DNA from 4 places in the Streptomyces sp. NPDC001450 genome. Region 3 is predicted to be linked to each of the others. Evidence: riboswitches for the same ligand, from Rfam matches in the RefSeq annotation. Region 3 holds a riboswitch; each other region holds the start of a gene.

Region 1 (2,192 bases), on a different contig from region 3:
AGGTTGGTGTACGCGAAGTCGCCCTCGGGACGCCGGTCCGCGAGCAGTACCGCGAACCGGTCGGCCCAGCCCACGAACGCCCCGTCGGGGCCGGGGTCGCCCACGCCCTCGGTGAAGCTGTCCCCCACCGCCACGTACGACCCGATCACTGATCTGTTGTCATTCTTCGAATCGTCTGCCACGTCGGACCATGATTCACCTTCGGATGTGACCTACGCGACCGTAGGCAGGGGTTGACGAACGGTGAGATGAGACACCCTTAAATCATTTGCCAATCCAGGAATAGCGCCCCGGTCGGACGCGTTGACGTGCGCACACGCCGAAGGCCGGACCCCGGGACGGGGTCCGGCCCTCGGCGGCTGTCAGGCAGGTGATTCTCGAGAGTGGGTCCCGGTGCCGGGAGCCTCAGACGGCGACGCCGTGGGAGCGGAGGTAGCCGACCGGGTCGATGTCCGAGCCGTAGTTCGGCGTGGTGCGGATCTCGAAGTGCAGGTGCGGGCCGGTCACGTTGCCGGTCGCGCCGGAGAGGCCGATCTGCTGGCCCGCGGTCACGGTCTGGCCGGCCGAGACGGAGAGCTGCGAGAGGTGGCCGTACTGGGCGTAGTAGCCGTCGTTCAGCTTGATGACGACCTGGTTGCCGTACGCGCCGCCCCACCCGGCGGAGACGACGGTGCCGGCGGCGACGGCCTTGAGCGGGGTACCGGTCGGCACGACGAAGTCGACGCCGGTGTGGTAGCCGCTGGACCACATGCTGCCGGCCACGTGGTAGCCGGTGCCGATGGTGGCGCCGGCGACCGGGAGGGTGTGGCCGGTGGAGGGCACGGAGGGGGCGGAGGGTGCGGTGGCGGCACCGGAGGCCTGGCCGGACTGGGACCGGGACGGGGACGCCGGCGCCGGGGCGGAGGGCTCGGTGTGCGCCTGGGCGGCCTTCGCGCCGAGCGACAGCTTCAGACCCGGGTGGATAAGCGAGGGGTCCTGACCGACGGCCTGCCGGTTGTCGTCGTAGAGCCGCTGCCAGCCGCCGCTGACGTGCTGCGCGCCGGCGATCTTCGCAAGCCAGTCGCCGGACTTCACCGTGTAGGTACGCACACCCGAATTCTGCTGTGCGGCCGCCTTCTTCACAGCCGCCTTCTTCACGGCCGCCTTTTCCACGGCCGGAAGGGACAGCACGGCCTTTCCGGGAACGGACTGCGTGGTGGCGGCGTGCGCTCCGGTGGCCCCGAGGAGCGGCAGGGCCAGCGCGGCGCCACCGGTTCCGGCGACTGCGATCGAGCGGGTGAAACGCGGGGTCTTGGGACGGCGGTGCTTACCCTTCGCGGGCATGGCGCATTCCTCTCCGGCGCCTGCGAGGTGAGCTGACGGGTTCGGGCTGGAGCTGCCCGGCCGCGTGGTGCGCGGCTGCACCCCAGCCTGTCTCGGAGACCGGGACAGGCAGTCGTACCTGGCGGGTCCCCCGCTCCTGCCGAACACGGGTGAAGTGTGTGGGGACTCCGGGCGGCGGCAGGATTCGGCGTTCCGTCCGGATTGGTGGCGAACGTAAGCGAGCAAGACGCACCCGGACAAGCAGCTGGTTCCAGACGTCGGGGATTCAAGTGATCGAATTCGGGAATTCACGGTCACTTTCCGTGAATCCCCGAATCCTCCCCCTTTTCAATTGCCTTCGCCTTTATGGGGATTACGTGAACATGACGCACGACGCACGGTGACGAATATGACGCTCCTCACGCGCCGGCTCCACACGCTCCCTCACTCCAGACCGAGTTGGAACGAAGGTGCCAATTCGGACAGACAGCTCAGATGCGGCACAGTCGGAGAACCGTCGCATCCAGGTCACCCTTCAGTCCGGTGCGCAGCCCGTGGTGCAGCAGGACCGCCCCTCGGTGCACTTCGCCCGTTTCGCGGCATTCGTACGACGCCGTCGGGTCGAGTCCGCGCAGCCGCAGCGCCGGCACCGGCTCGCCGTAGCGCTGCGCCTGGAGGCAGGCGAGGACCACGGCCGCGTCCCCGAGGACGTACTGGACGGCGCTCAGGCCGCCCGTCGGGGGCCGCAGCCGGTACTGGTCGCCGCGCTGGACGACCGGGCGGATCTCCTTGTAGAGCTCCACCCACCGGTGGGCCTCGGCCAGTTCCTCCCCGGTCCACTCGGTGAGGTCGCCACCGACGCCGAGCACCCCGGCCATCGAGCTGACGAA
Region 2 (2,192 bases), on a different contig from region 3:
GTGCCGCGCGAGGCGTCGGCCTGCTGGGGCGGGTTCGGCACGTTCGGCTGTACGGAGGTGATGTCCGCGTAGTCGGAGGCGACGGGGCCGTTGCCGCCCTGGCCGGCGCCGTTCTGGCCCTGGCCGGAACCCTGTTGGGCTCCGTCGCTCGGGGTGGCGCTGCTCTGGCCGGCGTCGCCCGTGTCGCCGCCCGCGCCGTCCTGGCCGGGGCGCAGGGTGCAGGCGGCCAGGGATTCCAGTCCTTCCGGCCGGTCCCCCACCTGGTCGATGGCGACGGCGATCCGCTCGATCGTGGCCGACCGCTTCTCCTTCAGCGGGTTCATGATGGGGTCGTCCGCGGCCGAAGGGTCCTGGCGGACGGACTCGGCCGACGCCTGGAGCTGCTGGTACGCGGCCGCGATCTGCTGGTCCAGCTGGGCGAGTTCGCGGTCGACGGCCTCGCGGGCGCCGTCCGGCACCGTCGTCAGCCGGCTGCCGACGTCCGGACAGTCGATCGTGGCCATGCCCGCGGAGCGGACCTGCCCCGTCGCGTCGGGGCCGCTGTCCCCGCCCCATGTGCCCTCGGAGGCCGAGGCGTAGACATTCGCCGCGACGAGCCCGCCTCCGCCCAGCATCAGGGCGACCGCTGCGAAGGTCGCGCGTCGTGCACGGGTCGGGCGTCTGCGCGTGTTGCGTCCCACGGAAGTACCTCTGAGTCTGTCGAGCGGCTCGGCATGGAAATCCCCCGCCCCATACGGATCCGGGCGCCCGAGTGTTCAGGCGTCCCGAGAATTCATCAGAATCTCATAGGCACCGCGCCACCCAGGGGGTGCCTCGTCTCGAACGGCAAGACGAACATCACATATCCGTATCGGACATTGCGCACTTCAACCTTCACACGGGCCACACAAATTGGCTAGGTTGACGACCAGGCCGCACGGCTCCCCCGGCGAACCGCGCCGGGCCGCGTGGCCCCCGCCGAATCCGGTGCACCGTGGAGTGCGGCCGGAGCCGGGGACCCGACCGACTTCGGGGTGAATCGGCCAACGCCCTTGCAGGCGACGGCCGTAGGGCACGCCTTCCGGAACCCACCGCCCGAACCCGACAGCCGGCTCGGTAGGCGGAGCACGGAAGGAGTGCGTCCCTTCATGGCGACGGACAGCCGCGACGAGGTCCGGCAGCGGATCAACTCCCTCTACGACCGGGCCGAGGACGAGACGGGGAACTTCAACGCGACACGGGCCATGGCGGGGGCGACGCGGACTCGTGGTGTTCCGCTGGCCAAGCGGCCGAACCGGCGCTCGGACCCGGCCCTCGACGAGGTGGCCAAGCAGTGGTTCGAAGGGGCGCGGGCCAAGCTCGGCCCGTCCGTACCCGCGGTACTGCCGGCGGACCGGATGCCCGGCCGGCGGGCCGCCCCGGCCCTCCCCGGGGACCGAGGCGACGGCGATCGCCCCGCTCGCGACCGGGAGACACCGGGACGAGGCCTGCCGGAGTTGCCCGCCGGCCCCTCGGGGAGGACGGGTGCCCGTGCGTTGCCGGAGCTGCCGAGCGGGGCCGCCACCGAGCTGACCGCTCGGCCCGTCCCCGAACTGACGAGCCGTGCCCTTCCTGAACTGACCAGCCGGGTCATGGAAGTAGCGGCCGACCGCACCGCTCCGGAGCTCCCCGGCCGAGCCGCGGCCGAGCCGCCGAGCCGGGCCATGCTGGAACCGGCGGGCCGCACCTCGGCGCAGACGACCGCCCTCCCTCTCCCCGCTCTGCCCGCCCCCCCGACGCCCCCGCAGCAGGAGTCCCGGGCACTACCTGCCCCCGGCACCGAGTCCCGGCGACCCGCCCCGGCGGTGTCCAAGGCGGAGAACCGGCGGAAACTCGCCGCGGCACGGGACCTGTTGTCCCGCGGCATCGCCCTGCGCGCCGCGGCTGCCCAGCCCACTCCCGCGCCGGACGCCCTGGGCACCGCAGCGGGTCAGGCACCGCAGCCGGCCGAGGACCAGTGGCGCGCACCGCAGTGGGCGGCACCTGGCGTGTTCCCGGCGCAGGAAGCGGCCACCGCGCTCGGCGTCACCGCGCTTCCTGCCGCCACCGAGCCCTTCAACCGCCCGACCGCGACAGCGCCCCTGACCGACACCGGCTCCTTCGCCGCGCCCTTGCCCTCGGCCCTCCCGACCGACACCGGCTCCTTCGCCGCACCGCTCACCGTCGACACCGGG
Region 3 (2,192 bases):
TCCCGCCGGCCCGTACGAGGTGCTGCGCGGCCTCCGTGATGAACGGGACCTCGCTCTTGGTGGCTTCGAGCAAGCCTTCCTCGACAGCCGTCAATCCGGCCTGGACATCGGCTTCCAGAGCCTGGTCCCGCACGCTCAGCCCGAACGGCCCGACGACGGTCACGAGGGGTCTCCTGTCTGCTGGTGTCTGCTGGCGACTACACGGTTTGTCGATAGGTCGTTGCCATCACTCAAGTCAGCGTATCCGGTCCTGTTTCGATCACCGATAGCGCCCACCGGTCCAGCCCGGGCGGTATCGGATCACGGCCGGTATGTTTTTGATCATCTGATAAGTATGAGTACACAATGACTTAACAGGATCTCGCCCGATTTGTCGCGAACCGCACGGTGGGCGGAGTACTCCTTTCGCATCACACCCAGCAAATCTCCCGAATCCCCCATGTCTGATTTGACACTCTTTGCTATTTCGTGAATTGGGTCACGCGGGCCCGTGAATCGGCCAATCGGCACCACCCTCGTTCTCCCCTTGCCGCATCGGCCAGTTGAGGGTTGGCAACCGCAAAGGATCAAGTGCCCCATTCGGAACAGATCAAGGTCAACTGCCTCATTGGGTGAATCCAGTACTTGTTCCTGACATGTGCTGTCGCATAGCTTCCGGGCCAGTCAGGCGAACGCCGAATCCTGCCGCGTCTGACACCACCCATCGACGAACTCATTCGTACGGCAGGAGCGGGGGACCCAGGTAAGCCGCCGGACCGGACGACGCACGTCGCGCCGGGACGGCTAGGGGTGAAGTCGTGCCTCCCCCCAGGGGCACGGCCGGGCACCTCCCCGCCCGAACCCGACAGCTCACCTCGCAGGCGACGGAGAGGAACGCCCCCATGCCTGCAGCCGCTCAGCCCCGCCGCACCCGCGCCAACCGCCTCGTCCGCAAGTTCGCCGTCCTCGGCACCGGCGCCGCCGTGCTCGCCCTCCCGCTCATCGGCGCGACCGGCGCGTCCGCCGCCACCCCCACGGCCACCACGCCGTCCACCACGCTCGCCGGGTACCCGAACAACCTCGACGGCTGGATCCGCGAGTCACTCGCGATCATGGCTCAGAAGGGCATCCCGGGGACGTACAACGGCATCTACCGCAACGTCATGCGCGAGTCGTCGGGCAACCCGGCGGCCATCAACCTCTGGGACTCCAACGCGGCCAAGGGCATCCCGTCCAAGGGCCTGCTCCAGGTCATCGACCCGACGTTCAACGCGTACCACGTGGCCGGAACGTCCTTCAACATCTACGACCCGGTCGCGAACATCACGGCCGCCTGCAACTACGCGGCCGCGCGCTACGGGTCGATCGACAACGTCTTCGGCGCCTACTGACCGGCGCCCACGGCGGGCCCTACTGATATCCCGGTCAGTCGGTCGGGAACAGTCTTTCGAGGACGACGGCGATGCCGTCGTCCTCGTTCGACGTGGTGATCTCATCGGCGACGGCCTTGAGTTCGGGGTGGGCGTTGGCCATGGCGACACCGCGTCCGGCCCAGTCGAACATGGGGATGTCGTTGGGCATGTCGCCGAACGCGAGGGCCCGGTCGGCGGCGATCCCCAGGTACTCGGCGGCCAGTGCCAGCCCCGTCGCCTTGGTGACCCCGCACGGCTGCAGCTCCACGGTCCCGGGCCCCGACATCGTGACCGTGGCCAGCGAGCCCACCGCCGAGCGCGCGATCGCCGCCAACTCGTCGTCGGACAGCGTGTGGTGGCGCAGCAGCACCTTGCTGATGGGCTCGCACCACAGGTCGTCGCGGCGGCCGACCCGCATGGCGGGCAGGGTCGGGTGCGGCATCAGATACCCCGGCTCGATCAGGGTGAGCCCCTCCACGCCGTCCTGGTCGACGGCCGCGTAGACCTGCCCCACCTCGGCCTCGATCTTGCCGAGCGCGGTCTCGGCCAGTTCCCGGTCCAGCCGGACCGACCACAGCAGACGGTCGGCGCCGGCGTCGTAGACCTGCGCGCCCTGCCCGCACACCGCGAGCCCCGTGCTGCCGAGTCCCTCCAGGAGGGGCCGGACCCGGGGGGCCGGGCGGCCCGTCACCACCAGGTGCCGGGCGCCGGCCCGCGTCACCCGCTCGAGCGCGGCGCGCGACCGGTCGGAGACGGTGTCGTCGCCGCGCAGCAGCGTCCCGTCCAGGTCGGTGGCGATCA
Region 4 (2,192 bases), on a different contig from region 3:
AAGTTCCCGGAAAAGAAGGACGTGTCAGGGGTTGAGGCCCTTGCCGCGCAGCCACGTCATCGGGTCGATGCCGGTGGCCTGGCCGCCCGGGTGGACCTCCAGGTGGAGGTGCGGGCCGGTGACGTTGCCGGTGGCGCCGACGCGGCCGATGACGTCGCCGGTGCTGACCTTCTGGCCGACGGAGACGCCGATCGAGGACTGGTGGCAGAACCACAGCTCGGTGCCGTCGTCGAGGGTGAGGACCGTGCGGTAGCCGTAGGAGCCGGCCCAGCCCGCCTGGGTGATGGTGCCGCCGTGGATCGCCTTGATGAGGGTGCCCGTGGGGGCGGCGAAGTCGAGGCCGGTGTGGTAGCCGGAGGACCACATCGATCCGGGCTGCCCGAAGGTGCCGGTGATCGTGTACGAGACGACCGGCAGCTTGTACTGCTTGGCCAGTGCGGCCAGGCGCTCCTCCTCGGCCTTCTTCTTGGCGGCGGCCTCCGCCTCCGCCTTGGCGTCGGCGGCCTTGGCGGCGGCTTCCTTCTCCGCCTTGGCGGCCGCGTCGGCGGTCTGCTTCTGGGCGGCGGCGACGGCGGCCGCGGTGGCCTTGGTGTCGGCCTTGCTCTGCTGCTGCTCGGCCTGGGCCATGATCCGGTTGCGCAGGGCCTCGCCCGCGTCGCCCTGGTCGCTGTCGGCGGAGTTCGTGCCGACGTTGCTCAGTGAGGCCGTGGTGGCCTTGGGCGCGTCGGAGGCGGAGGAGTCATCGCCGAAGAGGGAGCCGACGGAGTCCAGGTCGGGCATGGAGATGGACACCGGCGGCTTGCCGGTGTTGGCGCTGGCCATGCCGCCCGCGCCGACGGCGGCGATGACACCGACGCCGAGGACCGTGGAGCTGCGGGCGAGTCCGCCGCCGCGCTGCTTGGCCACGCGGTGCCGACCACGTACCGGCCGTATGGACTCCTCGGTGGGGTTCCACTCCTCCCAGGGGCCCTCGTCGGTGCGCTGAGCGCCGAAGTAACCGAAGGCCTCGGTCTCGGTCTCGCTCGGCATGAACGGGGCTTCTGGGGCAGGCCGGTTGGACGCCACGAAGGCGCACTCCTTTCCTTCCTCCGCCTACCGGGTTAGCTGACGGGTTCGGAGCAGGAAGGTCTCCTACGCGCGTATACCTGCCGTGCTTCCACGGCGGCATCCGCGTGATTCACCCCAAGGTGGTGGTTCCCCGGTTCCCTTGCGGGATTCGGCGCGTGCGCACGGAGCCGCCTCTTGTGACGGCTGGGACGACCGCGCTGCGTTATCGAACGTTAATAGACCCGGACGTCAGATTCCAAGCCGTTCCACTTGATCATTAACGGTTTTCGGGGCGGACGTACGCGTCACGACCGGCGGAAAACGGGCGAGTTGACCGGCGTCCAGGAGTCTCAGCACTTTTGATGGTGTCTCAGATGTTATGCGGAGGGCTTCCGCCCGATCACCTTGGGTGACAGTGCCGGGGCGTCAGGGTCGCCGTACGGCCAGCAGCGCCATGTCGTCCGTCATCCCGCCTCCGGAGTGCCGGCGCACTTCCGCGGCGAGGCGGCCGAGCAGCGAGCGCGGGTCGGGGAAGCGGCGTCCGGCGAGCCGGCGCAGGGGGTCGTAGAAGTGGCCGTGGGCGTCGCGGGCCTCGGACAGGCCGTCGGTGTAGAGCAGCAGGGTGGCGCCGCTCGGGAAGCCGGACTCGGTCGCGCGGTCGGGCCACAGGCCCAGGTCGGCCATGCCGAGCGGCAGCGCGGGTTCGTGCCCGGCCAGGGTGCGCAGGCTGCCGTCGTCGTGCAGCAGCAGTGGCGGCGGGTGGCCGCGGTTGACGATCCGGACGACGCCGTCGTCGCCGCCGCCGCTGCCGCGGTGCGGGAGTTCGGCGAGGACGGCGGTGGTGAAGCCCTCGAAGGCGTCGACCCCGTCCCGCCGGGTGCCCTCGCGGGCCAGCGCCCGCTCCAGCCGCGCGGCCACCGCCTCCAGCGTGGTCTCCTGCTCGGCGGCCTCCCGGAACGCCCCGATCACCACGGCGACGGCGGCGACCGCGCCCATGCCCTTGCCGCGCACGTCCCCGACGACCAGGCGTACACCGTGCGGGCTGTCCTGCACCGCGTACAGGTCGCCGCCGATGAAGGCGTCCTCCTGCGCGGCCTCGTACCGGACCGCGATGTCGAAGCCGGCGATGCGGTCGTCCGGTTCGG

Evidence for each region. Region 3 has a riboswitch for cyclic di-AMP ahead of ACWC5O_RS23725 (transglycosylase SLT domain-containing protein). Riboswitches for the same ligand answer to the same signal wherever they lie in the genome.
Region 1: another riboswitch for cyclic di-AMP. It lies ahead of ACWC5O_RS04280 (peptidoglycan DD-metalloendopeptidase family protein); the one in region 3 lies ahead of ACWC5O_RS23725 (transglycosylase SLT domain-containing protein).
Region 2: another riboswitch for cyclic di-AMP. It lies ahead of ACWC5O_RS02095 (hypothetical protein); the one in region 3 lies ahead of ACWC5O_RS23725 (transglycosylase SLT domain-containing protein).
Region 4: another riboswitch for cyclic di-AMP. It lies ahead of ACWC5O_RS11865 (M23 family metallopeptidase); the one in region 3 lies ahead of ACWC5O_RS23725 (transglycosylase SLT domain-containing protein).

Annotation. Positions count from the first base shown of each region.
Region 1 covers NZ_JBSFHY010000003.1:169,255-171,446, forward strand. The annotation lists gene ACWC5O_RS04275 (SGNH/GDSL hydrolase family protein) at 1-149, opposite strand, end outside; gene ACWC5O_RS04280 (peptidoglycan DD-metalloendopeptidase family protein) at 406-1,323, opposite strand; cyclic di-AMP (ydaO/yuaA leader) riboswitch at 1,328-1,490, opposite strand; gene ACWC5O_RS04285 (alpha-galactosidase) at 1,794-2,192, opposite strand, start outside.
Region 2 covers NZ_JBSFHY010000002.1:54,876-57,067, reverse strand. The annotation lists gene ACWC5O_RS02100 (DUF1996 domain-containing protein) at 1-614, opposite strand, end outside; cyclic di-AMP (ydaO/yuaA leader) riboswitch at 946-1,117, shown strand; partial or broken gene ACWC5O_RS02095 (hypothetical protein) at 1,128-2,192, shown strand, end outside.
Region 3 covers NZ_JBSFHY010000021.1:131,729-133,920, reverse strand. The annotation lists gene ACWC5O_RS23730 (polyprenyl synthetase family protein) at 1-163, opposite strand, end outside; cyclic di-AMP (ydaO/yuaA leader) riboswitch at 695-876, shown strand; gene ACWC5O_RS23725 (transglycosylase SLT domain-containing protein) at 882-1,370, shown strand; gene ACWC5O_RS23720 (HAD family hydrolase) at 1,405-2,192, opposite strand, start outside.
Region 4 covers NZ_JBSFHY010000008.1:261,597-263,788, reverse strand. The annotation lists gene ACWC5O_RS11865 (M23 family metallopeptidase) at 25-1,065, opposite strand; cyclic di-AMP (ydaO/yuaA leader) riboswitch at 1,075-1,232, opposite strand; gene ACWC5O_RS11860 (PP2C family protein-serine/threonine phosphatase) at 1,474-2,192, opposite strand, start outside.